One region of the Mycobacterium sp. DL440 genome, then DNA from elsewhere that is predicted to be linked to it. Evidence: riboswitches for the same ligand, from Rfam matches in the RefSeq annotation. Region 1 holds a riboswitch; the other holds the start of a gene.
What was found. Region 1 has a riboswitch for cobalamin ahead of HBE63_RS14760 (ABC transporter substrate-binding protein). Riboswitches for the same ligand answer to the same signal wherever they lie in the genome.

Region 1 (15,974 bases):
CGCGAACGCCGGGACGCCGAGCAGCGCGGTGACCACCCCGGTGGGCAATTCCTGCGGGGCGAAGACCGTCCGGGCCAGGGTGTCCACCCACACCATGAAGACGGCGCCCAGAATCGCCGCGGTCGGCAACAGCCGCCGATGACCGGGCCCGACCACAAAGCGCGCGGCGTGCGGAAGCACCAGCCCGACGAATCCGATCGCCCCGGCCGCACTGACCAGGGCCGCAGTCACCAACGCGGTCATGACCAACAGCACGACGCGTGCCCGGGTCACCGCGACTCCCAGTGTCGCGGCCGCATCCTGGCCGAACGCGAAGGCGTCGAGGGTGCGCGCATAGGCCAGGCACACCGCCAGCCCGATGCCGACGACGGCGGCGCAGGTGAGGACGTCCGACCAGGAGACCCCGGCGAGCGACCCCAACAGCCAGAACAGCACTCCCCTGGTCTGCTCGGCGTCGGCCGAGGACAGCACGATGAAGGACGTCAGCGCCGAGAACAGCTGGGTGCCTGCCACGCCGGCCAGGACCACCCGGTCGGTACCGCCGCCGGCCGCATAGGCGAGAAGCAGCACCACCGCGAACGACAGCACCGCACCGGCGAAGGCGCCGCCGGACAAGGTCAGCGTGCCCGCGCCGACGCCGAGCACCGCGACCAGGACCGCGCCCGTAGAGGCACCCGACGAGACGCCCAGCACGAACGGGTCGGCCAGCGGATTGCGCAGCAGCGACTGCAGTATCGCCCCGCACAGCGCCAACCCGGCTCCACAGATGGCCGCCAGGGCGACTCTCGGCAGCCGCAGTTGCCAGACGATGCTCTCCTGCAGTCGGGTCGCCCCTGAGGGCCCCGCGCCGAGACGGTCGCCGACGATGCGGTACACGTCGCCCACCGACAATGCGGCGGGGCCGATGGTGATGGCCACCGCGGCAGAGAGCACCAACAGGACGAACCCGGCGGCCCACAAGCCGCCGAGCCATCCCGTGCGTAAACTCACCGCGGTGAGCCGAACCCGAGTTCGGCCAGGCCCTTCGCCACCTTCTCGACGCCGTCCACGGTGCGGATCGACGGGTTGAGATCGGCCCCGTTCACCACGATGTAGCGGTGGTCCTGAACGGCGGTCAGTCCCCGGGTGAGCGTATTCGATTCCAGGAACTCGGTTTTGGTCACCAGTGCGTCGCCGTCGATCGTGCGGCGGCTCAAGTCGCCCAGCACCAAAACGTCCGGGTTGCGGTCGGCCACACTCTCCCAACTCACCTGCGGCCATTCATCGGTGGTGTCGGCGAACACGTTGCGCGCCCCGACGGTCCCGGCGATCACCCCGGGGGATCCGCAGCAGCCGGCGAAGTAGGGGGCACGAACATCGGAGAACCAGAACGCCATGCTGACGCCGGACGGGGCCGCGGCGACCGCGTCCATCCGCCGGCGCAGCTGCGCGATGAGCCGATCGCCGCGTTCAGTGACATCGAATATTGTTGCCAGGTCCCGGATTTCGGTGTAGACGGCATCCATGCTGAACGGGGCGCTGCGGGCGCCGTCACCGTTGACCGAGGTCTTGCCTTCGCAGTCGCTCGGTGCCAGATAGGCCGGCACGCCCAGCTGTGCGAACTGGTCGTGGTCGGCGACACCGCCGGGTCCCAAGGTGCCGCCGAAAGACGCCGACACAAAATCGGGTTCCGTGTCGAGCACCGTCTCCAGCGACGGCTTGTTCACCGCCAGCCGTGGCACCCGGGCATTCTCGGCCTCGAGGCCGGGGCGGACCGGGTCTGTCCAGGTTGCGGTGCCGACCATGCGGTCCGCCAAGCCGAGCGAGAGCAGGATCTCGGTAGAGCCCTGGTTCAACGACACCGCCCGCTGCGGCGGTGCATCGATCACCACCTGCCTGCCGCAATTCTGCACGGTCAGTGGATATCCCGGCGCGGCGGCGGTGCCCGCGGCCGGAACGGCCGTCTGGGCACACCCCACCGGCAGCAACACACCGACCACAGCCACGATCAACCGGACCGCAACCTTCATTGGGCCAGCCCGAATGCCTTGAAACCAGCGGCGAGTTTCTCCAGCGCATCGATCTCACGGATTCCGGGGTCGAGTTCGGACCCGGACAGTACGACATAGCGCTTGTGGCGCACGGCGGTCATGTTCCTGGTCACTGGATTCGATTCCAGGAACTTCACTTTCGCGTCCAGAGCATCCCCGTCGACGCGCCTTCGATTGAGGTCGGCCAGCACCAGCACGTCGGGGTCGCGGTCGGCAAGTACCTCCCAGCTGACCTCCGGCCAGTCCTCGCGGGTATCGGCGAAGACATTGGCGACGCCGAGTTCGGTGGCGTACAGCCCGGGTGCCGAGCAGCAACCGGCCAGATACGGCGTCCGTAGGCCCGAGAACCAGAACGCGACACTGGTATCGGGCTCGGTGATCGACGGGGTGTGGTCCAGCCGCCGGGTGAGCCGGGCAATCAGGTCCTGGCCACGCTGTTGCACATCGAAGATCTGCGCCAGCTCGCCGATCTCCCGGAACAGAGTGTCGAGGGCCAGCGGTTCGGTGCGGGTGACGGTCTCACCGTCGACTGTCGCCCCGACGCAGACCGACGGCGACTGATACGTCGGGATTCCCAGCTGGGTGAACCGACTGCGAGCGGCGACCACCGCGGGCGTGAAGGTGTGCGCGCTGGCCGAGGTCACCAGGTCCGGCTCGGCATCGAGCACCGTCTCCAATCCCGGGTCGTTGTCCGCCAGCCGGGGCACGGTGGCATTATCGGCGGCGAGTTCGGGCAGCACCGGATCAAACCAGGTCGAACTACCGACCATCCGATCGGCGAGACCCAGTGCCAGCATGATTTCGGTCGAGGCCTGGTACAGCGATACCGCTCGCTGGGGCGGCCCGTCGAACGTGACGTTCACTCCGCAGTTCTCGATGGTGAGCGGATAGCTGGTGCGGCCGGCCCCGGCGTCCTCCCGGCTTGTCTCCCCGGGTGCCGGCGGCTCTCGGTGCCCACAGGCCACCGTGAGCGACAAGGTGACAGCCAACAGGGACACCAATACGGCGGGTACACGCACGCCCAAGACTTCCTTCGATACAGGGCTCGGTCGCGGAGCCGTCGACAGTCGTTCCCGCCCACAGGTAATCGGACTCGAGGCAGCGCCTCATACCGTTGCGCGTCAGTTCCGGCTTTTCACCGGATTCCCCTGTTGGTCGGTCTCCGCACTGTAACAGCCGCGATGCTGCGTGATTGCCCGCGCGCGACCCGGCCAAGACACCCGATCTGGAACCCGGCGGCGGCGTCGCTCCAGGCGCCACCCCACCGGACTCGGCGCAAACCTCGGGGCTGGGCGAACCCGCGCCGAGGCCCAGGCACAGGCACAGCCCCACATCGGTGGCCGCGATCATCGGGCTTGTGCTGCTAATCGCGGTATTCGTCGCGGTCGGCGTAGTGCTGATCATGAAGATGTCCGGCGTGTTCGATCAGCTTGACTGCCGGTCGATTTGCCTTACCGTGGCCGACGCCACATCGCAGTCATGACCGGCCCGCCGTCTGGCAACGGGATCTCGCCGGTGATCTCGAATCCGAACCGCAGGTAGTACGGCACGTTGTCGGGGTTGCTCGATTCCAGATACGCCGGAGCGTGTTCGGCGTCGACCCGGTCCAGTCGGGACTGCATGAGGGCGTGCCCGAAACCGCCACCGCGCACGGTCGGATCGCTACCGATCACCGCCAGGTACCAGTGCGGTTCCTCTGGATGGTGCTGCTTCATGAGCTCGACAACCTGCTGGCCTCGTCGCATATCGCGGCCGAATGCCAGCACCATCGTGGGCAGCATGCGCAGCTCTTCGCCGGGGGTCTGTTTCCAACGGCCCGGACCGTCCCACAAAGCTGCCGCGCCGATCGCGCCGTCGCGGACGGCCACTTCGGCACCGCCGCCTGCGAGGAAATGGTGGCGCGTGATCGCGGCGAACAGCCGAGGCAGCCCTTTGGAGCGGCGAGTGTCGTCGGCGAGGATCCACGACATCACCGGGTCGTGCTGGAAGGCCCGGCCCAGGACTGCGGCAACGTGCTTGACGTCAGACTTGTTCGGGGGACGGACATCGACGGCGGCCACCAGCCCACCATCGCACACGCCTCAACCCGATTTCGCGTCCGAAGCCCGTCGCGCGGCGCGATCAACGACCCTGGGTGATGTAGGCCTGCAGTTGTTCCTGCTCAGCCTCGAGTTCTTCCATCCGGGTCTTGACGATGTCCCCGATGCTGACGATGCCGGCCAGCCTGCCACGGTCGAGCACCGGAATGTGGCGCACCCGGTTCTCGGTCATCAATGCGCTGAGGTGATCGACGGTGTCACGGGGCGTGCATGTCGCCACCACCGTGGTCATGATCTCCGATACGGGCTGCGCCAACAAGCTGCTGCCACGTTCGTGCAGTTTGCGCACCACATCGCGCTCCGAGACGATGCCGGCCAAACCTCCGGGCCCCATCACGACCATGGCACCGATGTTCAGCTCGGTCAGCCCGGCCAACAGTTCGGTCACCGTGGTCTCCGGGGAAATCGTCACCACCGCCGTGCCCTTGTTTTTCAGCACGTCCGCGATTCGCATCGGCAGCCTCCGATCGTGATCCACCTCACACCAGGCTAAAGCGGTGTTCGTCAGTTAGGAAGAAGCCACGCCCGTTTAGGGCCGGAAGGGAGCCAGAACGGAGTAGGAATGGGGCCATGATCGAGGTCACGCTGCTCGGCACCGGTAGCCCAATCCCCGATCCGGAGCGGGCGGGGCCGTCAACCCTGGTGCGCGCCGGGGGCCAGAGTTTTCTGATCGACTGCGGGCGTGGCGTGCTGCAGCGCCTTGCCGCCGCGGGGTCAGGCGCCAACCAGCTCAGCGCGCTGCTGCTCACCCATCTGCACAGCGATCACATCGCCGACCTCGGCGATGTGATCATCACCCGCTGGGTGAGTACGTTCACCCCGGACGCTCCGCCCCTGCCGGTCATCGGCCCACCGGGCACCGCCGAGGTGGTCGACGCGACGCTGCGGGCGTTCGGGCACGACATCGGTTACCGCACCGCCCACCACGCTGACCTCACCGGCCCACCGCGGGTGGAAGTCCACGAGTACACCGACGCGGTGGTGTGGGACCACGGCGATGTGCAGATCCGCGTCGCCCCCACCGACCACCGGCCCGTGACGCCGACCATCGCTTTCCGGATCGAACACGGCGGGGCCTCGGTGGTGGCCGCGGGCGACACCGTGCCATGCCCCAGCCTCGATGCGCTGGCTGCCGGAGCAGGAGCACTGGTGCACACGGTGATCCGCAAAGACCTCGTCGAACAGCTTCCGATGCAACGGATCCGCGACATCTGTGACTACCACTCCTCGGTGGAGGAGGCGGCGGCCACCGCCACCCGCGCAGGAGTGGGCATCCTGATCCTGACTCATTACGTACCAGCGATCGCTCCGGGCACCGAGGACCAGTGGCGGGCACTGGCGGCCAGTGAATTCGACCGACAGATCGAGCTGGGCGACGATCTGCACCGCGTCCAGGTTCATCCCGGGGTGTGCACCAAGGCGCGCAGCTGATCTGCCGCGCCCGCAACACAATCGAGGTCGGCGTCAGTCAGCGGCCGCCCGCGGGCGATCACGACAACGTGCTGGATCCCCAAGTCGGCCAGCGCGTGGCAACGCTCGACGAGTGCGTCGGACCGATCGCCGTCGTGAAGAGCCGTGGTCACCGTACGCTCGATCTCGTCGGGTCGCCGTCCGACGTCCGCGCAGTGCCGATCGAGAACCTCGAGCTGTCTCCGGATCGTGGCGCCGCCGTCTGGGACGTCGAACAGGTTGCAAGCATCGCCGTACTGAGCGACCAGCCGCAGTGTGCGTCGCTCGCCGGTGCCGCCGATCAGCACGGGAGGATGCGGCGCGGTCACGGGTAGCGGGCTGCCAATCGGCTGCTGCGCGGTCAGATACGCACCGCGGTAACTCGTTTGGTCGCCGCGCCACATTTGCCAGGCCAACTGCAACAGCTCGGTCATCCGCTCGAACCGTTCCGCGGTGTCCGGCAGGAACAATCCCATCGCGGTAGCCTCGGCCGCGTTGTATCCGGCGCCGAGACCGAGCCACGCGCGGCCGTGCGAGAGCACGTCGAGCGTCGTCACCGCCTTGATCAACAGAGCGGGTGCCCGGAAGGTCGCCGCTGTAACCATCGTGCCCAGCCGGATGCGTCGCGTCGCCGCAGCGAGGTAACCGAGCACGGTATACGCCTCGAGCATCGGCTCGTCCATCCGGCAGGAGGGGTCAGCCTGCATGAGATGGTCGGCCGCCCACAGGGTATCGACGGCGGTGCCATCGAGGAACGTCGCCAGATCGGCGAGCCGCTCGTGAATCGCTTCCGGCCATGAGTAGTTTGTGACACTCACGCTGAGCTTCATGCGCGCCGCACCTCGGCCCGCCGCTTCGGCAGAAGCGCACCGGCGACGATGAGCCAGATGAGACCCGTGAACCGGGCGACCGGCAGGATCACCGCCGCTTCTGGCCAGATGAGCACCAGTGTCGCCACCTCGGCCAGCACCGCGATGGCCAGGCCGGCCCAGGCCAACGCCCGCGGCAACAGTCCGAGGACGAGGCTGGGCACCGCGACCCCGGCGATCAGCAGACCGAGTGCCACGATGTGCCCGACCCCGCCCGTGAGGAACACCAGGTAGTACAGCGCCCGGATCAGGCCGTCGTCGACGACCACCTCGGGCCGCGACATCGTCCAGCAGATCAGCCCTGCCAGCGCGAGGGCGCCGGAGGCGAGAATCCCGCCCGCCAGTGCGATCGTCGCACCGGGCGCGGTCACGCCGAGTTGCCGCAGACGTGTGCTCGCGGTGGCGGCGTAGATCGCCAGCGGTACCGACGCCGCGAACGCGCCCACCGCACTGGCCTGCACCGCCGGGTGGTGGTCATGGACATATCGAAGGACGTCTGCGCCCGTGCCGTACGGCAGCGGCATCACCCCACCGAGTGCGACGCCGACGGCAAGCCCGGCCAGCACCAACGCGAGCGAGGCCGCTGCCACCGGGGCCAGAGGCGGTCCGCCTTGTCGGCCTGCCGGTCGTGTGGACCGAATTCGATCTGCGATTGAATCGTTCATGTTTTGAACGATATGCCCGCATTCGCCCGACGGCAACAGGCTGAATGTTTCCAGTCGTGAACCATTTGATACTGATACGGTTTCGGCATGGAACCTGGCCCGTCGGACACCGTGGCATTCCTGCTGGCACAACTCGGCCACCGGGCGGCAACACTGTTCGCCGAGCAGATGGCAACGCTGGAGCTCACCCCGCCGCACGCCGGCATTCTGCGCGCCATCGGCGGCCAGCCGGGACTCAGCCAGCAATCCCTGAGCACCCAGCTGGGCCTGCTACCGAGCCGGGTGGTGAGCTACGTCGACGATCTCGAGGACCGCGGCTACGTCGAACGACGCCGCAATCCCGACGACCGCCGGCTGCACGCGCTGTTTCTCAGCACCGCAGGAAAAAAGACCCTGCGCCGCATCGGAGAGCTGGCGCGCCGGCACGACGAGCGCATGACCGCCGGTCTCGATGCGGCACAACGAGACAACCTCCACGAGCTGTTGCAGACTCTGGCGGTTCAACATGAGCTGGCCCCGCACGTGCACCCCGGCTTCCGCAACCTGGGCCGCCCGGGTGCGGGCCCGATCAAGCCAGCCGGGTGACCTCCACGACCACGTCGAGATCCGTCGACCCCTCACCCGAATAGATTCCCTTGAGCGGGGCCACATCCGAGTAGTCCCGACCCACGCCCACACTGACGTACTGCTCATTGATCTCGGAGTCGTTGGTCGGGTCGTAGTGCCACCAGCCTCCGGTCCACGCCTGGATCCAGGCGTGGCTCTGACCGTCGATGGTGTCCCCCACCTCCGCGTCCCCGATCGGATGCAGATAGCCCGACACGTACCGCGCCGGAATCCCCATGGACCGCAACGTGATCAACGACAGATGGGCGAAGTCCTGACACACGCCTTTGCCCTCGCGCAACGCGTCCAGGCCCGAGGAGTGCACCCCGGTGGTACCAGGCACATAGTCGAGTTCACTGCGCACCCACTGCGCCACCGCCCCGACCGCCTCGAACGGGTTGTGGTCCTTGGCGATCCGCTGTCCCACGCGCGTGATCCGCTTGCTGTGCGGTGTGTAATGGGTCGGGCTGAGCACCTCGTCGAACCGGTCGATCACGGCCTCGGTGCCCAGATCATCCCACCCGGCGAGCTCCTCGGGTTTCTCCGCGACCTCCGTCTCGACCACCGAGGATCCCGAGACCTCCAACTCGGTGTGGGGAGCGTGCAGATCGAAGGCCGTCACCGCCGTACCCCAATAGTCGACATACCGATAGGACCTGGTCGCCGGGATGGTCTCGACCCGGTTCAGGATCACGTTCTGACGCGAATCCGACCGCGGGGTCAAGCGGGCCTCGTTATAGGACGCCGTCACCGCCGACCGGTACGCATACCCGGTCGAATGCACCACGCGCAACCGCCACATCTAGACCTCGCCCTCCTCGATCACAACCACATCGCCAAGCCCGGCGTCGGTCCAGGCCACCCACGGGGCGGAGTGGAAGTACTGCAGTGCCAACGCTTCTCCGACATCGCGGCAGGTCTTCTGCAACCCGGCCAGCCGGGCATCCAGGGATTCCAGCAGCGCGCCCGGCTGCAGGAACTCGAGCTCACTGCGCGCCCGGCCCAACAGCCGCTGCGCCTCGGCGGTCGCCCCCAACCGGCTGTGCGGCCGATTGAGCAACTCGTCGAGACTGTGTTCGGCCAACCGCAGCGAATAGAAGATCGACCGGGGGAACAGCCGGTCCAACAGCATGAACTCGACCACGCGACCGGCGTCGAGCACACCACGGTAGGTACGCAGATACGTGTCATGGGCGCCGGCCGACCGCAGCAACGTGACCCAGGCCGGTGACGACCCGCTGTCCCCGACCCGCGACAACAGCAACCGGACGGTCATGTCGACGCGCTCGATCGCGCGGCCCAACAACATGAACCGGTAGCCATCGTCGCGGCTCAACGTCGAATCGGCCAGCCCCGCGAACATCGCCGCGCGGCCCTCGACATAGGACAGGAACTCGTGCGGGCCCAGTCGTTTGGCCGCGCGCTCCCGCTCGGCGAGCGCGTTGTAGGTGGTGTTGAGACACTCCCAGATCTCGGTCGAGGTGACTTCGCGGGCCCCGCGGGCGTTCTCGCGCGCGGCCGAGATCGAATCGACGATCGAGTTACCGCCGCTGTCGCGGCTGAACGCCACGACGTCGGTCAACGACCACACGTCCAGACGCCGCGCCGGCGGCTCGATACCGAGCACCCGCAGCAGCGTGCGTGAGGCGACGTCCGGGTCGACACTGGAGTCCTCCAGCAGCTGATGCACCGTGACATCGAGGATGCGTGCGGTGTCGTCGGCCCGTTCCACATAGCGCCCGATCCAATACAACGACTCGGCATTGCGCGCCAGCATCTACTCCCACCCCCTGCTACTACTGCTGTTGTTGGGATGACGAACCATCAGGCGCGCCATCACTTTTGGGCCCCTGGTCGGATTCGGGCAGCGACCGCACCACCTCGGCCGCGGCGAGCTCGCGATCTGCCGCCGATGTCCGCGACGCCAGCACCCAGGTGTCCTTCGACCCACCGCCCTGACTGGAATTGACCACCAGAGACCCTTCCGGCAGCGCCACCCGGGTGAGCCCGCCGGGCAGCACCCAGACGTCATTGCCGTCATTGACCGCGAACGGGCGCAGGTCCACGTGCCGGGGCGCCAGCTTGTCGCCGATCTGGGTGGGCACGGTGGACAGCTGCATCACCGGCTGGGCGATCCAGCCGCGCGGGTCGTTGCGGATCTTCCTGGCAACCGCGGTCAACTCCTTGGCCGAGGCGTCCGGGCCGAACACGATGCCGTACCCACCCGAGCCTTCCACCGGCTTGATGACGAGTTCGTCGATCCGGTCGAGCACCTCCTCCCGTTCGGCGTCCAACCAACAGCGGTAGGTGTCGACGTTGGCGAGTACCGGCTTCTCCCCGAGGTAGTACTCGATGATCGTCGGGACATAGGTGTAGACGAGCTTGTCGTCACCGACCCCGTTGCCCACCGCACTGGAGATCACGACGTTGCCGGCCCGGGCCGCGTTGAGCAGGCCGGCCACCCCGAGCACCGAGTCGGGCCGGAACTGCATCGGGTCCAGGAACGCATCGTCGATGCGGCGGTAGATGACGTCGACCTGACGCTCGCCCTCGGTGGTGCGCATGTAGACGGCGTTGTCGCGGCAGAACAGATCGCGGCCCTCGACCAACTCGACCCCCATCTGCCGGGCCAGCAGCGAGTGCTCGAAGTAGGCCGAGTTGTAGACGCCGGGCGTGAGCACCACGACGGTCGGGTCGGCGACGTTGGTGGGTGCCGCGTTGCGCAGCGCCCGCAGCAGGTGCGAGGAGTAGTCACCGACCGCGCGCACCCGGTGGGTGGCGAACAGATTCGGGAAGACGCGCGCCATGGTGCGCCGGTTCTCCATCACATAGGACACCCCCGACGGCGACCGCAGATTGTCCTCCAACACTCGGAAGACACCCAAGGCGTCACGGATCAGGTCGATACCCGCAACGTGGATACGCACCCCGTTGGGTGGGACGATGCCCGCGGCTTCACGGTGGAAGTGCTCGCACGAGGTGACCAGCCGACGCGGGATCACGCCGTCACGCAGAATCTCCTGCTCCCCGTAGACGTCGTCGAGATACATCTCCAGCGCCTTGACCCGCTGGATGATGCCGCGTTCCAGCCGGGACCATTCGACCGCCGAGATCACCCGCGGCACCAGGTCGAGCGGGAACGGCCGCTCCTGGCCCGACAACGAGAACGTGATCCCCTGATCGATGAACGCCCGGCCCAGTGCGTCCGACCGCGACCGCAACTCCGAGGCGTCCGACGGAGCAAGCTCGGCGAAGATGCTCCTGTACGGTCCGCGGACGTTGCCGGCGCTGTCGAACATCTCGTCGAAGGCCTCGGAGTAGCGGCCCAGTCGGTTGTAGCCGTCGAAGACGCCCTGATGTTTGGCCCGGCGCGTCGAAGCCGCGCGCCGCCCCGCCGCGGCCGACCCGTTCGTCTCGGCTGCCTGCGCGCGGGCTGTTCTCGGGCTCACCCTCATCATGCTGCCCCACCTGCCGGCATTTCGCCGGGCCAACGGGGCAGCCCGTTTCGGCAGGCCAAAGGGTGGTTGAGATGGTATTAGGGCCGTAAATTGGGGCGTCGGCGGCCGGCGTTTCGGCTGCACCGCTTTGGGAGTTCGGACGCCTCGCTGGTACCCTGAACAGTCGCTGCCCGCAGTGCGGGTGTGCGCACCCAGACTTCGGTAACCCCAGCTAGAGAATTACGAAGGAATTTTTACGTGGCCAACATCAAGTCGCAGGAAAAGCGCATCCTCACCAACGAGCGTCGTCGGCTGCGTAACCAGTCGGTGAAGTCGTCGCTGCGTACGGCTGTGCGCGGCTTCCGCGAGGCTGTCGAGGCGGGCGAGAAGGACAAGGCTGCCGAGTTGCTGGTGTCGACCAGCCGCCAGCTCGACAAGGCCGCCAGCAAGGGTGTCATCCACGCCAACCAGGCTGCCAACAAGAAGTCGGCCCTGGCCGTGGCGCTCAACAAGCTCTGATCTTTCCGGGACTTACCCGAGCAATATCGCCGGTTCACCGGGTGGCGAGTTCCGCCACCCGGCGTACCGCTGTCTCAAGGGCGTAGTCGGCATCTGCCGCTGCGCCCTTTACGTCTGCATTGAGCGTGGCGACCACCCGCATCGCCTCGGCCACCGAGTCGCGTGACCATCTGCGCGACTGCTTCTGCGCCTTCTGCACCCGCCAGGGCGGCATCCCCAGTTCACCGGCCAGCCGGTACGGATCCCCGGAGAGCGGGCCGACCCGTGCGATCGTGTGCACCGCCTCGGCCAGCGCATCGGCCAACACCACCTGGGGCTCACCGGCCAGCATCGCCCATCGCAACGCCTCGGCCGCGCCGGCCACATCGCCGGTGACGGCCTTGTCGGCGATGTCGAAGCCCTTCACCTCCGCCTTGCCGCTGTGATAGCGACGCACCGCTACGGCGTCGACCTGGCCGGCCGTGTCGGCCACCAGCTGTGAACACACCGCGGCGAGCTCACGGATGTTCGATCCGACCGCATCGATCACCGCGGTCACCGTGTCGTCGGAGACCTTGACCCGCAACTGGCGGAACTCGGCACGTACGAAATCCGCACGCTCTGCCGGTTTGGTGATACGCACACACGGATGCACCTGTGCGCCAAGCTTTTTCAATTGATCGGCCAGCGCCTTGGCCCGCCCGCCGCCGGAGTGGATGACGACCAGAACGGTGCCGGGGGGCAGATCTGCTGCGGCCGAGGCGATCAGGGCCACGGCATCCTTACCCGCCTCGGCGGCGGCCTCCAGCACCACCAGGCGCTCCTCGGCAAACAGCGACGGGCTCAGCAGCTCGGCGAGCTCACTGGTGCTGACCTCGCCCGCCCGCATCCGGTCCACCGGAACGTCATCGGAGCCGGCCTGCTGGCGCAGCGCCCGCAGCACCGCCCCCACTGCTCGTTCGACCAGCAGTTCCTCATCGCCCAGAACCAGGTGCAGACCGTCGATCTGTTGACTCACACCGATGATCGTGTCACGCCTACCCGACAGCTCCGACCACCTGGCCCGCCAGCGCCCAGGCCAGCAGGCCGAGCACCAAAGCCGCCAGTCCGCGACGCATCCAGCGCAGCCGCCACAGCACCGTCAGCGCCACTCCTCCCAGCGCTACCGACACCACGCCGGCCAGCCCCGAGGGCGACGGCAGGGCGGCCGCCGGGAGCGCCGAACCCCACCGTGCCACCGACAGCAACCACCACAGCTCCGGTCCGGTGAACCGGATCAGTAGTTGGGCTCCGCCCGGCCAGACCGCCGAGCACACGGCCGCCGCGGTACCGAGGACCGTGATCGGCGGAATCACCCCGGCCACCGCGAGATTGGCGGCGACAGCCACCAGGCTGACGGTCCCCGAGATCCCGGCCACCAGTGGGGCGGTGACCAACTGGGCCACCACCGCGACGCTGACCGCTGCCGCCACCGGGCGCGGCCAGCCACGGGCCTGCAGCCGGCCCGACCACACCGGGGCGAGGACGACGATGCCTGCCGTCGCACACACCGACAACGCGAACCCGACATCGACCGCAAGTTCGGGGGTGGCGGTCATCAGCGCGATCACGCTGGCCGCCAGCGCCGGCACCGCCTGTCGTCGCCGATGGGTCAACACCGCGAGCAGCGTCACCGCACCCATCACGGCAGCCCGCAGCACGCTGGCCGAGGGCTGCACGACGATGACGAAACCGACCAACCCGGCGCCGGCGAGCAGCACAGCCGCACTCGGCCCGACCAGTACCGCGCTGAGCAACAGCGCTCCCCACACGATGGTCACGTTGGCCCCCGACACCGCGGTCAGATGTGTGAGACCCGACGTGCGGAACTGCGCGGTGGTGGTGACGGTGACCGCCGAGGTATCCCCCAGCACCAATGCGGGCAGCATGGCGGCCTGATCGGCGGGCAGTACCGCACGGGCCGCCTCCGCGAAGCCGGCCCGGATCCGTTGGGCGATGCGCTGTACGGCCGAGGCCTCCCCCAGCGACGGCTGTCCCGACGCCGCCAGCACGGCAACACTCAGGTCCCTGCGGCCCGGGCGCCCCAGGGAGGCCCGGAATGTCGCCGGACGCCCCGGGCCTACCTCGCCGAAGCCCGCTGGAGCGAACACCAGGACTCGGCCCGACATCGGGACCTGATCGACCCGGCGCAGCTCGGCCCGGAACATCATCCGACCGCCCTTGATCGTCCGCGGTGTCTCGGCAGGAACGACCTCGACCGTCGCAGTTCCGCCGTAGAGACGACCGAGCGGATGATGTTCGACCTGGTGCACGCGCAGTCCGACAGCCACGGTGAATCCGGCCGCGATGGCCGCCACAGCCAGAACCGCAGCGGCGACGCCCGTACCGTCACTGCCTCCCCACCGTGCGGCCAGCCAGGTCAACCCCACGGCGCCGAGGCCCACCACCACCGCGGCGCCCGGATGCCAGACGATTGCGGCGGCCGACACCGACCACGCGGTCAGGGCGGCCGGGACGAGGCGCAGATCCAGTGGCTGCCCCGCGGCCCACCCGTCGCCGGTCTGCCCGTCCCTGTCGGAGGCATCACGCCCGGACCAGCTCACGCAGTTTCTCCAGCCGGGCCGGGCCGATGCCGTCGACGTCGCCGAGTTGATCGACACTGTCGAACCGGCCGTGGGCGGCCCGCCAGGCCACGATCGCCTCGGCGGTCACCGGGCCGACACCAGGCAGCGTGTCGAGGTCTTCGACCGTCGCCGTGTTGAGGTCCACCGGCCCCGACGGCGCCCCGGCCTTGGCTTTCGGAGCCCCTCTTTGCGATGCACCGGGTTGTGTCGGAGCCGGCGGGTCGCCCGCGACCGAACTGCCCATGGTCGTCGGTTGTCCCGGCGGCGCGTCGACACCGACCACGATCTGTTCACCGTCACCGACCCGGCGGGCCATGTTCAGCCCGATCAGGTCGGCACCATCGAGTGGCCCACCGGCGGCTTCCAGCGCATCGGCGATCCTCGCCCCGGGCTGCAAGGTCACCAGCCCGGGCTTGTGCACCAGGCCGACCACGCTGACCACCACCGGTCCTGGCGGGGCGTTCGCTTCCGGTGTCGGGCCTGCCGACGAAACCATTTGCACCGGTGGCAGATTCGCCGAGGCGACCGGCGGTGGCTGCTGACGGATCAGGGTGAAAACGGTGACCAGAATCGCGAGGACCCCGACACCGGCCAGCACCAGGGCCCCGGCGCGGCCCGGGTCGGCGCGCACCCTGGTCAGCCAGCCCGGGCCGTCCCCCGGCGCGGTATCGGGCAGCCATCTCGACAGCGCGCTCTCAGACGCGGTGTCCTGGTCGGCGCCGCCGCCTTCTTCGGTATCGGGATCATCCCCACCACCCGGACGGCCCCCACCCAGGCGACGGAGGCGCTCCACCGCCAATTCGGTTCCCATGCCCGCGACGGTAGGTGCGGGTCACGACGATTCCGGGCTCCCCGACCTTCGGCACCGGCCGACTGTGGATGAATCTCGCGCTGTGGATTACCTATCCCACCGACCTGGTGGAGGGGCGCTGGGGCGTGGCCCGTTCCAGGTATCGCAGCAGTTCCACCGGGAACGGCAGGACCACGGTGGAGTTCTTCTCCGCGGCCACTTCGACGACGGTCTCCAGCAGTCGCAGCTGCAGGGCCGCCGGGTCCGCGGACATCACATCGGCCGCCGCGGCGAGTTTCTCGGACGCCTGCAGTTCGCCGTCGGCGGTGATGACCCGGGCCCGCCGCTCCCGCTCCGCCTCAGCCTGACGCGCGATGGACCGTTTCATCGAATCCGGCAGCACGACGTCTTTGATCTCGACCCGGTCGATGTGTATCCCCCAGCCCACCGCAGGGTTGTCGATGAGCAGTTCGAGGCCCTGGTTGAGCCGCTCGCGGTTGGACAGCAGGTCGTCCAGATTGCTCTTGCCGATGATCGACCGGAGCGAGGTCTGCGCCACCTGACCGATCGCCGACATGTAGTCCTGCACGTCGACCACGGCCCGTACCGGGTCGAGCACGTTGAAGTAGATGACCGCATCGACCCGCACGGTGACGTTGTCGCGGGTGATGCCGTCCTGCGCGGGGACCGGCATCGTGATGATCTGCATGTTGACCTTCTGCAGCCGGTCCGCGACGGGAATGAGCATCGTCAGGCCGGGCTGCCTGACGTTGTCGCGGACCCGGCCGAACCGGAACACCACACCGCGTTCGTACTGTCTGACGACCCGGATGTTGCTCAAACCCAGCCAGACCAGGGCGATGGCGCCGGCCCCCGCCGATGCGAGCGCGTAGAGCATGTCCATGAT
Region 2 (15,974 bases), 150 kb from region 1:
TCGGCTTCGTTGAGTGCGATGGGGATGGTGTTGATGCCGAAGAAGTTGGTGGCCAACAGTACGCCGCGGGTGATGTGGTTGACGGCGAGTTCCGCCAGGGTCGGCATGGTCGCCAGTGCGCTGCCGTACGCCGCCGCGACCGTCTCATGCTGCGCGGCGGTGACGGCACTGTCGGCTGAGGCCTGCCCCAGCCACGCCAGGTAAGGGCCGTGGGCAGCCACATACTGTGCGGCGCTGGGCCCTTCCCAACTGCCGGCCTGCACGTCGGCCAGGATCTGCGTGAGTTCGGCAGCCGCTGCACTGTATTGAGCGCTCAAGCCCTGCCACTGGGCAGCCGCCGCAACCAGGGATCCGGGGCCCGGTCCGGCGGTCAACAAGGTCGAATGCACCTCTGGAGGCACCGCAAACCAGAGCGGTGCGGTCACGTCATCACCTCCTCGCATGAGCGTTGATTGCGACCACACAGCCCGGTACGCGTTGCCTCGTACTTCAGCTAGTCGGGCACGAGCACCAGAAAGTTCCCGCAGCGTCCGTAATGACCGGTCAACCGGGGCAATGATTCTCGACGGTGCACCACGTGTGCCTCGGCTTGTGCGCAGGCGGGTACGGTCGGCGCATGCCTGTCATCGACGCTCGTCACCTGACCGCGATCTCAGAAACCGCGCTACTGACACTGCATCAGAGAGCGACCGAGGCGGCCCGGCCCGACGGCATCATCGAGGATCCGATGGCGATCGCCCTGCGCGACAGCCTCGGCTATGACTATGACCATTTCGGCCGCACTCACCAAGCCACCGCCCTGCGGGCCGTCGCATTCGACACCGCCGCTCGCCGGTACCTTCGGGCGCACCCCCGCGCCACGGTGGTCGCCCTGGCCGAGGGACTGCAGACCAGCTTCTGGCGCCTGGATAATGGCGAGATGAATTGGCTCTCAGTGGACCTGGAGCCGATCGTGCAGCTGCGTCAGCAATTGCTTCCATCGTCAGACCGGCTCCGCCAGCTGGCACAGTCCGCACTCGACCGGTCCTGGATGGACCAGGTAGACCCCACCAATGGTGTACTCATCACCGTCGAGGGCTTGTTCCAATACCTCGACCAAAGCTCGGTATTCGATCTCATCGCGGCCTGCGCCGCCAGGTTCCCGGGCGGACAGCTGATCTTCGACAGCGTTCCGCGACTTCTGAGCTGGTATTCACAACGGCGCGGCATCAGACTCAGCAAGCAGTACACCGCGCCGCCGATGCCGTTCTCGTTCACCGCCAACCGGTATGACGAACTGCGTGCCATCCCCGGCGTTCGCGCGGTGAACGAACTCGAGATGCCGGCCGGACGCGGCAAGGTCTTGTCACGTGCCGCGGCACTCGTCTACCGTTCGCGTTCACTCGAGCGTTTCCGCGCGCCGACCAATGTCATCGAGTTCGGTTGATTACCACGATGACTCAGTAAAGTTACGCGACGCCGATCAGTGCGGCCCGCGCCAGCACCTCTTCTGCTTTCTTCACATGAGCGGCGTCGACGAGCACTCCCTCGACACCGACCGCGCCGCGGCCCGCCGCCTCCGCCTTCCGGTAGGCCGCGACGTTGCGGTGCGCCAACGCGATCTCCTCGGCTGACGGGGCGAACACCTCATTGGCGATCGGGACCTGACTGGGATGGATCGCCCATTTTCCGGTGTAGCCGTAGAGCGACGACCGGCGCGCCTCGGCCTCATAGCCGGCCACGTCCGCGTAGTCGGGGTACGGCGAGTCGATGGCGTCGATCCCCGCGATCCGCGCCGCGACCATGATCTTGTTGCGGGCGTAGGCCCAGAAATCCCCCGGGTACTCGCCCATCGGGACGAAGTTGGTATCCACCCGCGCACCCTGGGACAGCGAGAAGTCCCCGACGCCGAAGATCACCGCGTCCAACCGCGGGCTCGCCCGCACGATCTCCTCGGCATTGGCCAGCCCCTCGACCTCCTCGATCAGCACCTCCAGCCGAATCTTGCGATCCAGTCCCAGCTTTTCCTCCAGCTGGGTCAACAACAGGTCGACCCACCAAACGTCTTTGGCGGTACGCGCTTTGGGGATCACGATGGTGTCGAGTTGAGCGCCGGCGTGGGTCACCACGTCGATGATGTCGTCGTGGCACCACTGCGTGTCGAGCCCGTTGATCCGGACTGCCCGCGCGGTCCGTCCCCAGTCGAGTTCGGTCAGCGCCCGGATGGCCTTGGCCCTCGACTCCACCTTGAGCCCTACCGGAGTGGCGTCCTCCAGATCGAGGAACACCAGGTCCGCACCACAGGTGACACCCTTGACGAACATATGGTCGTTGCAGGCGGGCAGGGCGAGCTCAGAACGGCGGATCAGGTCAGTCATCGTATTCGTATTCCTTTGTTTCACAGAGAGTTACAGCACGCCATCGGCGCGCAGACGATCGATTTCTTCAGCTGTCAGGCCCAGCAGCTCGTGGTAGACCTCGGAGTTGTGTTCACCGAGGCGAGGGCCCAGCGAGTCCACCCTCCCGGCGTACCCCGAGAACCGCGGGACCGGCGCCTGCACCGTCATGGCGCCGAGTTCGTCGTCGGTGACCGATACGAACACCTTGCGGTGCCGCAGTTGCTCGTCAGCCACCAGGTCGGCGATCTCGTACACCGGCGCCGCGGCCACTTCGGCGGCCTCGAACACCGCCATCGCTTCTGACAAGGTTCGTGCGGCAACCCATTCCGCCACTACCGCATCAACTTCGGCAGCGCGCGCCAGCCGGCGTTGCGGATCGGAGAAATCGGCGTCGGACACCAGGTCGTCGCGTCCGATGGCGCGAAACACCCTCAGCGCCAAGCCCGGCGAGCTACCGGACATGGCCAACCATCGCCCGTCGGAGGTGCGGTAGGTGTTGCGGGGCGCCGATATGTCCCAGCGATTGCCGGCCCGGCGTGGAACGATACCGAGCTGGTCATAGCCCAGTAGGTTCTGCTCCAGCAGTCGAGCCAGCGGGTCAACGAGATTGATGTCGATCAGCTGTCCGCCGGCTCCGTGTACGTCTCGGTGGTAGAGCGCCATCATCACTGCGTACGCGGCGTTCAGCGAGGCCACACCGTCGGCCAGCATGAACGGAGGCAGCGTGGGCGGTCCTTCGGCTTCGCCTGTCACATGGGCGAATCCGCTCATCGCCTCGCCCAACGTGCCGAAACCGGGGCGCTCACTCTTGGGGCCGGACAGTCCGTACCCGGTGATGTGCAGCATCACGATGCGGTCGTTGATCATTCGCAACGAGTCGTAATCCAATCCCCATTTGGCCAGTGTCTGCGGCCTGGTGTTGACGATGACGACATCCGACTTCTCGACCAGGCGCCGTACCAGGTCCTGCCCCTCGGCCATCCGCAGATTGGCCGTCACCGATTTCTTGTTGCGGGACACCGACTTCCACATCAACCCGACGCCGCCGCGTTGGTTGCCCCACGTGCGGATGGGATCGCCCTGACCGGGCTGTTCGACTTTGATGACATCAGCGCCGAACTCGCCCAGATATGTCGCGGCGAGTGGGGCTGCGGCGAGGGTGGCGAGGTCGAGCACGCGAATGCCGCTGAGCATGCCGCCCATCTACGACGCAGATCTGGTGAGTGCGCCGGCAGGCCGATCCAGACCCAGGTGGTCTCGCAGGGTGGATCCGGTGTACTCGGTGCGGAACAATCCCCGATGTTGCAGCTCGGGCACCACCATGCGCACGAAGTCCTCGTACGATCCCGGGGAATGCGTTGCAGCCATGACGAATCCGTCGCAGGCTCCGCTGGTGAACCACTCCTCCATCTGGTCGGCCACCTGCCTGCCGGTGCCTACGAAGCGCGGGCCCTGCAGCAGGGTCGCACGATGTCCCGCCAGATCGCGCACCGTTACCGTGTCCCCGCCAATATGAGCGCGCAGGCTCTGCACCAATCCCCGGATGCCCGAGACCGACGCGATGAGCTCATCGGTCACCGGGTCGTCGAGGCGGTGTTGGGCGAAATCGTAGTTCATGAGCTCCGACAGCAGGGTCAGCGATGCCATGGGGTCCACCAGGTCATTGAGGAACATGTCCTCACGTTCCTTGGCATGGGACTCCGTCTCTCCCACCACGGCATAGGCCATCGGGCAGATCCGCACCGAGGCCGGATCACGGCCTGCCTCAGCGATGCGGGCTTTCTGATCGCCGTAATGCGAACGGGCCACGTCGATTCCGGGATCACCGGTGAAGATGAGATCAGCCCAGCGCGAAGCGAACTCGCGTCCACGGCCCGAGGATCCCGCTTGCAGGACCACCGGCCGGCCCTGCGGTGTGCGCGGAACCGTCAGCGGGCCTCGCGCGGAGAAGTAGCGGCCGACGTGCCCGAGTTCGTGCACTTTGCCCGGGTCGGCATAGTGCCCAGAGGCTCGGTCGTGCTGGATAGCGCCGTCCTCCCAGGTGTCCCAGAGACCCGCGACGACGTCGAGAAATTCGTCGGCGCGGTCATAGCGCTCGTCATGACCGAGATGCGCGTTGACCCCGAAATTCTGTGCCTCGCTGTCGTTTACCGAAGTCACCACGTTCCATGCCGCGCGTCCCCGAGACAGGTGGTCGAGTGTGGCGAAGGTCCGGGCCACATGGAATGGGGCGTAATAGGTGGTCGAGTAGGTTGCGCCCAGCCCGATGTGCGAAGTGGTCTGCGCGAGGACTCCGAGGATGACACTCAAATCCAGCTTGACCGGGCGGGCACCATAGCGGACGGCCTCGGCGACAGATCCCCCATAGATTCCCGGCATCGCCAGCCGGTCGTCGAAGAACATCAGGTCAAAGCAACCTTCTTCGAGCTGCCTGCCGATCTTCGCGTAATAGGACGCGTCGAGGTATCCGTGTTCGGTCGCTGGGTGACGCCACGAGCCGGCGTACACCGAGGTGCTTCCTGCCTGCATGAATGCCACGAGGGCCATCTGATCGGTACGCATGATCGAAATCTAACATCTGATATATCAGATATCAAGGGTACCGTACGCCATGCCGGTACGCTGCACGGATGACGTCGCCGTTGGATATCTCGGGCACCGTGCGCGAACGCGCGGCGCGCGAACTGCGCGACCGGATCATCACCGGCACCTTGGCTCCCGGGACCCGCATCGACCTCGACGCGATCACCGAAGAGTTCGCCACCAGCCGCACCCCGGTCCGCGAGGCGCTGCTGGAACTCTCGTTCGAGGGGCTGGTGCGGGTCGCACCTCGCAGCGGGATCACCGTCATCGGCGTCAACTCCGAAGACGTCACCGACAGCTTCACCATCCTCGGTGTCCTCACCGGCCAGGCCGCCGCCTGGGCCGCCCGACGGGTCACCCCCGAGGAGCTCGCCCGGCTACGCAAGCTCGCGGCCGACGTCGCCCGGCGGTCGGGCGAGGACAGCATCGGCGAAGCCAATTGGCTGTTCCACCAGGAGATCCACCGAGCCGCGCACTCCCCACGGCTGCTGACCCAGATAAAGCAGGCCGCGCGGGTGGTGCCGTCGAATTTCCTGACAGTGTTTCCCGAGCATGAGAAGCACTCGCTCGACGAACATGAGCAGCTACTCGACGCCCTGGAGGCCAAGAACGCCGAGGCCGCCCGCACCATCGCCGAACGCCACGTCTTGGAAGCCGGTCGCTCGTTGGTGGCCTGGCTGGATGCTCAGGCCGCCACGAGCTGACCCGCTCCCGCTATCCCGCGCGCACCTTCACCGCCGCGTCCACAAGGTGCTTGAGCGACTCGGTCACCTCGTCGGTGGTACGGGTCTTCAAGCCGCAGTCCGGGTTGACCCAGAGCCGTTCGGCAGGAACAGCATCGAGCGCCTCCCGAAGCGACGTGGCAATCTCCTCGACCCCGGGGACTCTTGGTGAGTGGATGTCGTAGACACCAGGTCCGACGCTGTTGGAGAAACCGACAGCGTTGAGGTCACCGAGCACCTCCATGTGTGACCGGGCCGCCTCGATCGAGGTCACATCGGCATCGAGATCCGCGATTGCGCCGATCACCTCGCCGAACTCCGAATAGCACAGATGGGTGTGGATCTGGGTGGAATCGTCCACCCCGGAGGTGGACAACCGAAAGGCCTCCACCGCCCAGTTCAGGTACGCCTCTTTGTCTTTCGAACGCAGCGGCAGCAACTCGCGCAGCGCCGGCTCGTCGACCTGGATGATCGCGATGCCGGCCGTCTGCAGATCGACGGTCTCGTCCCGAATCGCCAGGGCCACCTGCGCGGCGGTGTCCGCCAGCGGCTGATCGTCGCGGACGAACGACCAGGCCAGAATAGTGACCGGACCGGTGAGCATGCCCTTGACGGGCTTGTCGGTGAGTGACTGTGCGTACGTGATCCACTCGACCGTCATCGGCTTCCGTCGCGCCACGTCCCCGTAGAGGATCGGCGGGCGCACGCACCGGCTGCCGTAGGACTGCACCCAGCCGTTCTGCGTGGCGAAGAACCCGTCGAGCTGCTCGGCGAAGTACTGCACCATGTCGTTGCGCTCGGGCTCGCCGTGCACCAGCACGTCGAGTCCCAAGTCCTCTTGCAGCTTGATGACATTGGCGATCTCGGCCTTCATCCGGCGCTCATACTCTGCGGCGTCGATCTTGCCGGACCTGAGATCGGCTCGGGCAATACGTATGGCCGAGGTCTGCGGGTAGGACCCGATCGTGGTAGTGGGCAGAGCAGGCAGCTTCAGGCGGTCCTGCTGGGCGACGCGACGCTGATCGGCCGGTCCACGCGTGGCGCCGGAGGCGGCGATCGCCGAGATGCGTTCCCGGACTTGGCCGTTGTTGAGTCGCGGATCGGACTTGCGCGACTCGATGGCGGCGTTGGACGCGGTGATCTCAGCCGAGATCGCGTCCCGCCCCTGTCCGAGACCGCGCGCCAGGGCCACCACTTCAGTGACCTTCTCGAACCCGAATGCCAGCCAACTACGCAGCGCCGCATCGATATCCGGCTCCGCATCGAGCGTATACGGCACATGCAACGTCGAGCACGACGTGGAGACTGCCACCGCCGCCGCAGATTCCCGCAGCGCGGCCAGGGTTGCCAGCGTCCCGCCCAAGTCAGTGCGCCAGATGTTGCGGCCGTCGACCACACCGGCCACCAGGAGTTTGTCGGTCAGTTCCGGGACCGCTGCCAGCGATGCAGCGGAGCCGGCCACCAGATCGAGACCAATGCCCTCGACCGGGGTGCGGGCCAGCGCAGGCAGCGCATCCGTCAGCTCCCCGAAGTACGTCGCGACGAACACCGAAGGCCGCTTGTTCAGCGCACCGAGTCGCGAGTACGTCCGCTCGGCAAGCTCGGCGGTGTCGTCCAGGGTGTCGGTCACCAACACGGGCTCGTCGAACTGGACCCAACCGACGCCCTCGTCAGCCAGCAATCCCAGCAGTTCGGCGTAGACCTCGACGAGCTCGTCCAACCGGGAGATGGGGGCACCGGCTCCCTCGACCGCCTTGGCCAGCGCCAGGAAGGTGATCGGGCCGACGATCACCGGCCGGGCCGGGATCCCCTGCGCCCGTGCTTCTTCCAGCTCACCCAGCACCTTGGTCGGATCGAGCGCGAACGACGTGTCGGGACCCAGTTCGGGCACGATGTAGTGGTAGTTCGTATCGAACCATTTGGTCATCTCCAGCGGAGCGATGTCGTCGTTCCCGCGGGCGGCAGCGAAATAGCGGTCGAGATCATCGGCGATGCCGTGTACCCGGGTCGGCAGGGCACCCACCAGAACGGCGGTATCGAGCATCTGGTCGTAGTAGGAGAAGGTGTTGACCGGGACCGAGTCCAGTCCGGCGGCAACCAGCGACGCCCAGGTGTCGCGGCGCAGAGTAGCAGCGACGGACTCGAGTTCGTCACGATCGATTCGGCCGGCCCAGTATTTCTCGACGGCGCGCTTGAGTTCACGGTGGGGGCCGATTCGGGGCGACCCGAGAATGGTGGCGGTGAAGAATGGTGCTGCGGTTGTACTCATGACGACGTCCTTCAACGTGCGGGGATGGCCACCGCCAGGAGACGTCGAACCGAACGCAGCCACCCACCTCGAGTGGACCGCCTTCGGCCACTGCCTATTCCGCGAGGCGATGAACCACCGGACGCGGCGCGCCCGGTACGGCTGGCAGGTCTTCGGACTCACAGGCACGCACGAAAGCCGTGCACCTACTGGCCGTCGCTTCCCAGCCGCAGATCCCTGCGTGCCAGTGCTGATGACGGCGGTCGTTCCTGCATACCGCTGCGGGACAGTCCCGGATTCTCACCGGGTTCCCTCTCACGTCGCATCTGAATCAGCCTGCGGCGCTCGATACCGGCACCGCCAAACACTCCGGCGCCGACAAACCAGCTGCGCGGCTCAGACTACCTGGTGGTGAGCACCGCTCACCGAGGCATCGCGGCCTTGATCTTGTCCACCACATCGGCGGCCTGGGTGACCGTCGAGCCGTCTGGCTTGCAGGCCTGGATGTCCATGACGAGGTTGGCGGCGACGGCCAGCGCTCGTTGGCAGGCGCGGGTCTGGTCCCCGTTGACGCGGGTGAACGGGAGGGTGAGCTCGTCCTCGGTCCGGGTGAGCTGGCCGCTCTTCCATTTGGGCAGCGGGTCACCGTTGAGCGTGATGTTCACTTTGTGGTCGGTGCACTTGGACCAACGGTCTGCCGACTGGTTGAGGAAATCGTCGGCGTCCTGCGGCGACGGGAAGATGACCACCGACTGCACCAGTAGGTTGTTCCAGTTGTCGTTGTCGGGCGCGCGCAGCAGCACCTGGCGCATAGCAGCCCAGTGATCTTCGTAGATGGCGGCCTCGTCGACCTGCCAGGCACCGAGGCAGTTCAAGTTGGGCAGGAGGTTGCGATGGTCGCCCATCTCGGTGACCGGAGGGTGCGCCGTCATCCCCTCGGTCCCCATCAGGGTGTTGACCTCGTCCGTGCTCAGCAGCAGTCCTTCTAGTGCCGACTTGGGCACGTCCTTCGGCGGCCCCAGTGGCGCGTCACCGCGGCCGGCGCAACTAGTTGCCAGCAGCACGAGCATGAGTAACGAAATCGAAAGGCGGATCACAGTAATCCTCTATGTCAGGCGTGCGTGCCTGCGGCGGCGCAGGCCATCTGCGCATTGTTGGCGTCGGTGTTGAGCTGGGTGGCGGTGTCATTGAGCGATTGACCGCCGGTCCGCAGCCCCATCTTCAGCAGCAGCTTCGTGGCACCGAAAGACCATGACCGCATCGGGTTGGCAATGTCGGGCGAGAGTCCCGGTGTGCCAGCAGCATTCATCGCCGACGAGGCGGCTTCGCGCAGGGCCGTCCGGCCACTCGTGTTCGTGGTGCTGATCGTTGGATCCCCGTAGTCGGGGCGCTCCACTCCTTCAATGGAATCCGCGAAGTCGCCGTAGAAGGTCGATGCCGAATCAAGAGCGTCGGCAAACGTCGAGCAAGCCGTAACCGCCGGCACGCCAGGGTCATCCGTGCCCGCAACCGGCACCGGGACCGCAACCGGCGCAGCCGGCGTCACCGGAGGCAACTCGGGTACGCCAGGCGCGGACGGCCCCGGAGCGCCGGCCTCATCACCGGGTTCGGCGAGTGCCGTGGGCATGGCACCGAACCCAATGCTGAAGGCAATGAGCAGCGAAGCGATCCCTCGCTCATACACCTGAGACGACCTCAACGATTCCTCCGTCAGTCGGATAGCAGTTCGGCGCCAAGCGCCACAATTGACGTCCGCGCCTCATCGACGCATCTGCCGTCCCCCCGGATCACCTCACCGTCGGGGGTTCACATGTCCAAAAGGTGAACACCCGGCCAACCTGTTGCCCCTAACGGTCGTCCATCGTGTGCTGGCCGTCGTCTCCGATGCCTCATGTATGTAATGCGCTGCCGCGCAAGCTATTTCCCAGCAATCCCACAGGTTCGGGAATTCCAGCCGGACGGAAACGCGGTGGCAGCTGTTGGGACATTGTTCACCAATTCGAAACGCGACCGGTTAATGATTCGTCGCGACAGATTCCTTGGGCCCATTGGCTTCTGACGACCACGGCGCGTCGCAGAAGGACAGGGCCCAAAACCACGAGAGGCGCAAGTTCACGCATGTTGAGTCGTTTTGCCCTGGCACGTGGCCGTGGTCGGCTCCAACGAGACCCTGCTGCCGGTCGCCCCGCTGACCACCGCGATCTCGTCACGTGAGTACCTCGTCGGCGGCACCTTCAACGGGAAGGTCTCCGGCGGTGGCAAGACCAAGCTGACCGGCGGCACGCTGGAGGCCGGGGCTCAGATCGGTTGCGGCATCATCAGCGACGAGACGGAGATCAACCCCGGGCTCAGCTTTTCGCCGAGCCTCAAGATCCCGTTCACCGGGTCCGCGGGCGATGTCGGCGCCGGCACCGGTATCAGCTTGCAGGGCAAGGTGTACCTGAAGCCGGGAACGGTCACCATCGTCCCGATCGACAAGAAGTCGTTCAAGGGCACCGGTACCCGCGTGACCATCACGGGCGTTCGCATCAAGTTCGATCAGTGCGCGGGGCAGTCGTTCATTCGCACCTACGCGACGCTGACCAGCTCGACCGACAACACCGACGACGTCATCACGTACCTCGGCGTCACCAAGGCCGTCTGACACCGACCATGACTCGCACCGATCACGACGTTGATCCCTCGGATTCGAAACCCATGAGAGGCACAAGTTCCCGCATGTTGAATCGTTTCGCCACCCTGGCTGCAGTATGTCTGTTGGTCCCGGCCGCGTTGGCACCGCTTGCGTCGGCCGACCCGCCACCGCCGCCGCCGGCGGACCCAGCCGTTGACGCCGGCCCACCTCCGGACAACGGACTCGTCGCCTCAGCCGAGCCGGGCGTCGTCACCACCCCGGACGGGTGGAAGCTCACGGTGTCCGCCGCCAATGAGAGTCAGCTGCCCGTAGCGCCGCTGACCACCGCGGCATCGTCTCGCGAATACCTGGTCGCGGCCACGTTCACCGGCACCGTCACCGGCGGCGGGTCAACGTCGCTGAACGGCGGCACCCTGGACACCGGCTACCAGATCGGCTGCGGCATCGAACTCGGCCAGGTCCGCCTCATCGGTTCGATCGGTCTCAGCACGTCGGGATCGACGCTGGCAGGCATCATTCCGACCGGTGTGAGCATGCCGATGTCGGGCACCATCGAGATCCACGCCAAGCCCGGCACCGTCACCAATGTCTCGGTGAACAAGAAGTCGTTCAAGGCGGCGCCGGTACGCGTCACGGTGAAGGACGTCCACATCAAGATTGACGGCTGCGTGGGCCAGTCCTTCCTGCGCTCGTACGCGACGCTGACCAGTTCCACCACCGACACCGACGATGTGGTGGCTTATTACGGCGTCACCAAGGCAGTCTGACGGGCTGGACGTGAAAGCGAAACACGGAGGCATGAGCGAGAATTCGGCTGGCGCGCTAACCGTCAAGAACGCGATGGCCACCCTCGCCGCGGCCGGGCTGTTCACGGTCGGCGCGGCGGTTGTCTGCTCGGCAACCGCCGCCGCCGACCCGGCACCGCCGGAGGTTCCAGGTGCACCCGCGGTCGCCGCCCCGGCACCGGCTCCTGAACCGGCACCGCCCGGAGCGACGGTGCCCGTGATGGGTGCACCGCTGGGGCCGAACGGTCTATCGGTTCTGGGCCAGACCGGCACCGAAACGGCACCCGGCAGACTCGGCGTCCCAAACGGGGTTGACATGAGTCCTGGCGCGCTGCTGGGCCAATACACATCTCCGTCGGCACCGGGTGGGCCGCCACCGACCGAGACGCCCAACCTCAGGGCGTTCAACAACGGACATTTCTTTCCCCAGAACGAGAAGCCGTCGGCGCCCGGTGAAGGCACGGTGGTCGGCGTGGCACCGGGCCAGGAGAACGCAGACATCTCCGGGCTCGACTTCATTCGACAGATGCGCGAAATGTCCCACAACGGGAATCTGCGTGGCTCATTGCTCGGTCAGGTGCCCAAAGAGCAACTCGGCGAACCACTTCCGGGCACTGCACCGCCGCCCGGAACCAATATTCCGCAGGGTCTCGGTGAGAACCTCCCCGATCCGGCAGGGCCGCCGCCGGCACCGGGGGCACCGCCACCACCCCCGGCGGAGCCAGTTCCCGCACCGCCTGCTCCATAACTCCATAGACATTCGGGCAGCATCCGGCAATCCCTGGATGCTGCCCGATTTCCCTTCTGCCCCAACACCCCACTCAGCCGGTCTCCTTGGCAATTGTCGATGGACAAATTTTGCTAACTTTCTGTTAACTTTCTGTACATCGGGAATACACTGACTGGTAACGGTCGGGGCTACCAGTGAGAGCAGCAGCATGAGATCCGACCGCCGGGAGGGTCGACATGCTGGCACGAAAACGAATTTCGACTGTCATCGGATTTGCCGTGCTCATTCCGGCCATTGCAATCGGGGGCGCTCCATTGGCGGCGGCGGACCCGCAGAGCAATCAACGGGCCGACGAAACCATCTCCGCCCTGAGCGCCGAGGGCTACAACGTAGCGATCAACTGGGTCGGCGGCAAGAGCACGCTGTCGCTGTCACTGTGCCGGGTCAATTCGATCCACAACCCCAACCGCAGCACTCCGGCCCTGCCCAAGTCAGAAGTAACGGTCTACGTGGATGTGCAGTGCCCGGATGAGGGTTCGAATTCGTAACCGTCCTGAATCAGGCTGCCACACAACATCTCCCACGAGCCTTTGCAGCGAAAAGACTGGCCATAAGCCGATCCGACCGCCGGAAGGATCAGGTTGTGGAGGCATGCGGCCCCACGGTTCGGGTGGCGCCGTTTAACGGACAACCCGACAGCGACAATGCAATCAACCAGACCACGCCCGCCAGCACGGCGAGATCCGCGACGTTGAACACCGGCATTGGGCCGATGGCCAGAAAGTCGACCACGTGGCCCCGCGGCTGACGTTTCGATGAATATCTGTGGCTACCGCCCACGAATGTCACGCCAGAGTGGCACCGGAGCGCAGGCGCCACTCTGGCGTGACGGTCCCGGGGCGATGCGCACGGAGGTTAGGGTGACTTCGTGCCGGATTCAGTGTTGGTCAGCGTCGACGATCACATCGCAGTCATCACCGTCAACGATCCCGATCGCCGCAATGCGGTGACCTTCGAGATGTCGGCCGCCCTGCGCGCCGCGGTTGAGGCCGCCGAGGCCAACCCCGATGTGAACGCCGTGATCGTCACCGGTGCCGGCAAAGCGTTCTGTGCCGGCGCCGACCTCACCGCGCTCGGCGAGGCCACCGAGGACGGGCTGCGCAAGATCTACGACGGGTTTCTGGCGGTCGCACACTGCACGCTCCCGACGATCGCCGCGGTCAACGGCGCCGCGGTCGGCGCGGGCCTCAACCTGGCGCTGGCCGCCGACGTCCGCATCGCGGGCCCGGGCGCGCTGTTCGATCCCCGGTTCCAGAAGCTGGGTATCCATCCCGGCGGCGGAGCCACCTGGATGCTGCAGCGCGCCGTCGGCCCGCAGGTAGCCCGAGCGGCCCTGTTGTTCGGCATGCGCTTCGACGCCGAATCCGCGGTCCGCCACGGATTGGCGCTGTCGATCGCCGAGGATCCGGTGGGTGCTGCCCGCATGCTCGCCGCAGGCCCCGCCGGCGCTCCACGCGACGTGGTGATCGCCACCAAGGCCTCGATGCGGGCCACCGCCAATCCCGGGACAGTCGACATCGATCAACATGGCGCCGCCGTCGACATCGAACTTGGCCCGCAGGCCCGCTCCATCGAATCCCCGGAGTTTGCAGCGCGTTTGGCCGCCGCCAAACGCAAGTAGCAATTACAGCTCTCCGCTAGAGGTCCATCACCGCCAGCTCGGGTGCCTCCAGCAGTGCGCGCAGGTCACCCAGGAACGCGGCGGCCTGAGCACCGTCCACGACACGGTGGTCGAAGGCACAGGTCAACGACATGGTCGGGCGGGCCACCACCGCCCCGTCCACCACGACCGGGCGCGGTTTGATCGAGCCCATGCCCAGAATGGCTGCCTCCGGATAGTTGATCACCGGCACACCGTCGTCCAGGCCGAGGGCGCCGAAGTTCGACACGGTGAATGTCGACCCGCTCAGCTCTGCCGGACTGAGGGTGCCGGCTCGGGCCTGTTCCACCAGGCCGGCCACGGTGCCCGCCAACTGCCGGGTCGTCATCGCCTGCGCGTCACGGATAACGGGAACCAACAGGCCGCGCGGTGCGGCCACCCCGAAGCCCAGATGTACGGCCGGATGCCGGTGAATCTGAGCGCCTTCCGTGGTTTCCAGCCACGTGGAGTTCAGTAGCTGGTGCCGTCCCAGCACCACGACGAGCAGCCGCAGCGTCAATACGAACGGCGTGACGGGCAACTCCGCATCGGCGGCCCGGATTCGGTCCCGCAGCTGCAACAAGGCGGCGCAGTCGACATCGACACGGGCGTGGGCATCGGGGATTTCCTTGTGTGACAAAGACATCCGTCGCGCCATGGCCGCCTGAACACCACCGACATCGAGAATCTCCGAACTGCCCGCGGCGGCCAGCACGTCGTCGCGGGTGACGATCCCCTCAGGGCCGGACCCCGGACTCAACGTATCGAGGTCCACGTGCAGATCGGCCGCCAGCTTGCGCACGGGTGGTTTGGCACGTGCCCGCGGGCTGCCCGCGGTCGGCCTACGTCTACTGGCATCCATGGTGTCGTCAGCGCCGTACCCGACCAGTACCGATTTACGCGGTGTCGCGCCATATTTCGCCGGACTGGCCGGGGTAGCGACTGGCTCGCTTGCATCGATCCGGACCAGCAGCGAGCCGACGGTCAAGGTATCCCCCGCTGCGCCACCGAGTTCGAGCACCTGCCCGGCGAACGGGCTGGGGATCTCCACCTCGGCCTTGTTGGTCTCGACGGTGCACAGTGTCTGATTGAGGCCGACCGTGTCGCCCACCGCGACACTCCAGCTGGTGATGGTGGCGTCCTGTAGGCCCTCGCCGAGATCAGGGACCAGAAACTCCCGGTTCACGGCTGTTCCAGCGCACGCTCGACGCAGTCGAGCAACCGGTCGACGCCGGGCAACCACGCCTTCTCCAGCCGGGCCGGCGGGTACGGTGTGTCAAAACCGGTGGCGCGCAACACGGGTGCCTCAAGGTCGTAGAAACACTCCTCGGAGATCCGCGCCGCGAGCTCGGCCCCGAAGCCCAGGGTCCGAGGCCCCTCGTGCATCACCACGGCCCGCCCGGTGCGTCGCACCGACTCGGCGACGGTCTCGAAATCGAGTGGGTTCAGCGAGCGCAGATCGACCACCTCGAGGCTCCAGCCCCGATCGTCGGCCAGGTCCGCGGCGTTGAGCGCGGTGCCCACCAGCCCGCCGTACGTGATCACCGTGACATCGGTTCCATTGCGTCGCACCGCGGCCCGGCCGATCGGCGGCGCCGGCGAGCTGGTGTCGACGAGTTCGCGGGCCCAGTAGCGCCGCTTGGGCTCTAGAAAGATCACCGGGTCCGGACTACTGATCGCGTACCGCAGCAGCCAGTATGCGTCCGACGGGGTGGACGGCACGACCACCTTGAGGCCGGCGGTGTGCAGCCAGTACGACTCGGTGGATTCCGAGTGGTGCTCCACCGCACCGATGCCACCGAACGACGGAATCCGCACCGTCACAGGCATGTTCACGTCACCGTGGGTGCGCATATGGTATTTCGCCAGGTGGCTGACGATCTGGTCGAAGGCCGGATAGCTGAATCCGTCGAACTGCATCTCCGGCACGGGGATGAAACCGCGAATGGCCAGGCCGATGGAAACACCGATGATCGCCGATTCGGCCAGAGGAGTGTCGAAGCACCGGTCGGCACCGAAGGTTTCGGCCAGCCCCTCGGTGACCCGGAAGACTCCGCCGAGGGTGGCGACGTCCTCACCGAACACCAGCACATGCTCATCGGCGGCCATTGCGTCGCGCAGCGCCCGGTTGATCGCGGCGGCCATCGTCAGTTCGATGGCCATCGGCACGGACCCCGACGTTGGGGGCATCTTG

Region 2: linked by a shared signal. The riboswitch ahead of metE (5-methyltetrahydropteroyltriglutamate--homocysteine S-methyltransferase) and the one ahead of HBE63_RS14760 (ABC transporter substrate-binding protein) in region 1 are both predicted to bind cobalamin.

Annotation. Positions count from the first base shown of each region.
Region 1 is NZ_CP050191.1:3,054,162-3,070,135, forward strand. Features, by position in the region: gene HBE63_RS14750 (iron ABC transporter permease) at 1-990, opposite strand, end outside; gene HBE63_RS14755 (ABC transporter substrate-binding protein) at 987-2,009, opposite strand; gene HBE63_RS14760 (ABC transporter substrate-binding protein) at 2,006-3,055, opposite strand; cobalamin riboswitch at 3,091-3,223, opposite strand; gene HBE63_RS31445 (DUF6480 family protein) at 3,223-3,513, shown strand; gene HBE63_RS14765 (GNAT family N-acetyltransferase) at 3,482-4,090, opposite strand; gene HBE63_RS14770 (CBS domain-containing protein) at 4,152-4,583, opposite strand; gene HBE63_RS14775 (ribonuclease Z) at 4,700-5,560, shown strand; gene HBE63_RS14780 (TIGR03560 family F420-dependent LLM class oxidoreductase) at 5,527-6,396, opposite strand; gene HBE63_RS14785 (hypothetical protein) at 6,405-7,112, opposite strand; gene HBE63_RS14790 (MarR family winged helix-turn-helix transcriptional regulator) at 7,200-7,697, shown strand; gene HBE63_RS14795 (transglutaminase family protein) at 7,681-8,520, opposite strand; gene HBE63_RS14800 (alpha-E domain-containing protein) at 8,521-9,495, opposite strand; gene HBE63_RS14805 (circularly permuted type 2 ATP-grasp protein) at 9,515-11,176, opposite strand; gene rpsT (30S ribosomal protein S20) at 11,414-11,674, shown strand; gene holA (DNA polymerase III subunit delta) at 11,709-12,650, opposite strand; gene HBE63_RS14820 (ComEC/Rec2 family competence protein) at 12,691-14,184, opposite strand; gene HBE63_RS14825 (ComEA family DNA-binding protein) at 14,237-15,088, opposite strand; gene HBE63_RS14830 (SPFH domain-containing protein) at 15,180-15,971, opposite strand.
Region 2 is NZ_CP050191.1:3,200,551-3,216,524, forward strand. Features, by position in the region: gene HBE63_RS15395 (PPE family protein) at 1-425, opposite strand, end outside; gene HBE63_RS15400 (class I SAM-dependent methyltransferase) at 617-1,426, shown strand; gene HBE63_RS15405 (CoA ester lyase) at 1,449-2,357, opposite strand; gene HBE63_RS15410 (CaiB/BaiF CoA-transferase family protein) at 2,388-3,572, opposite strand; gene HBE63_RS15415 (LLM class flavin-dependent oxidoreductase) at 3,582-4,940, opposite strand; gene HBE63_RS15420 (GntR family transcriptional regulator) at 5,009-5,665, shown strand; gene metE (5-methyltetrahydropteroyltriglutamate--homocysteine S-methyltransferase) at 5,676-7,952, opposite strand; cobalamin riboswitch at 8,078-8,302, opposite strand; gene HBE63_RS15430 (sensor domain-containing protein) at 8,354-9,001, opposite strand; gene HBE63_RS15435 (hypothetical protein) at 9,043-9,558, opposite strand; gene HBE63_RS15440 (MspA family porin) at 10,063-10,575, shown strand; gene HBE63_RS15445 (MspA family porin) at 10,650-11,333, shown strand; gene HBE63_RS15450 (hypothetical protein) at 11,365-12,099, shown strand; gene HBE63_RS15455 (hypothetical protein) at 12,318-12,629, shown strand; gene HBE63_RS15460 (hypothetical protein) at 12,718-12,873, opposite strand; gene HBE63_RS15465 (enoyl-CoA hydratase) at 13,010-13,762, shown strand; gene HBE63_RS15470 (dihydrolipoamide acetyltransferase family protein) at 13,779-14,966, opposite strand; gene HBE63_RS15475 (alpha-ketoacid dehydrogenase subunit beta) at 14,963-15,970, opposite strand.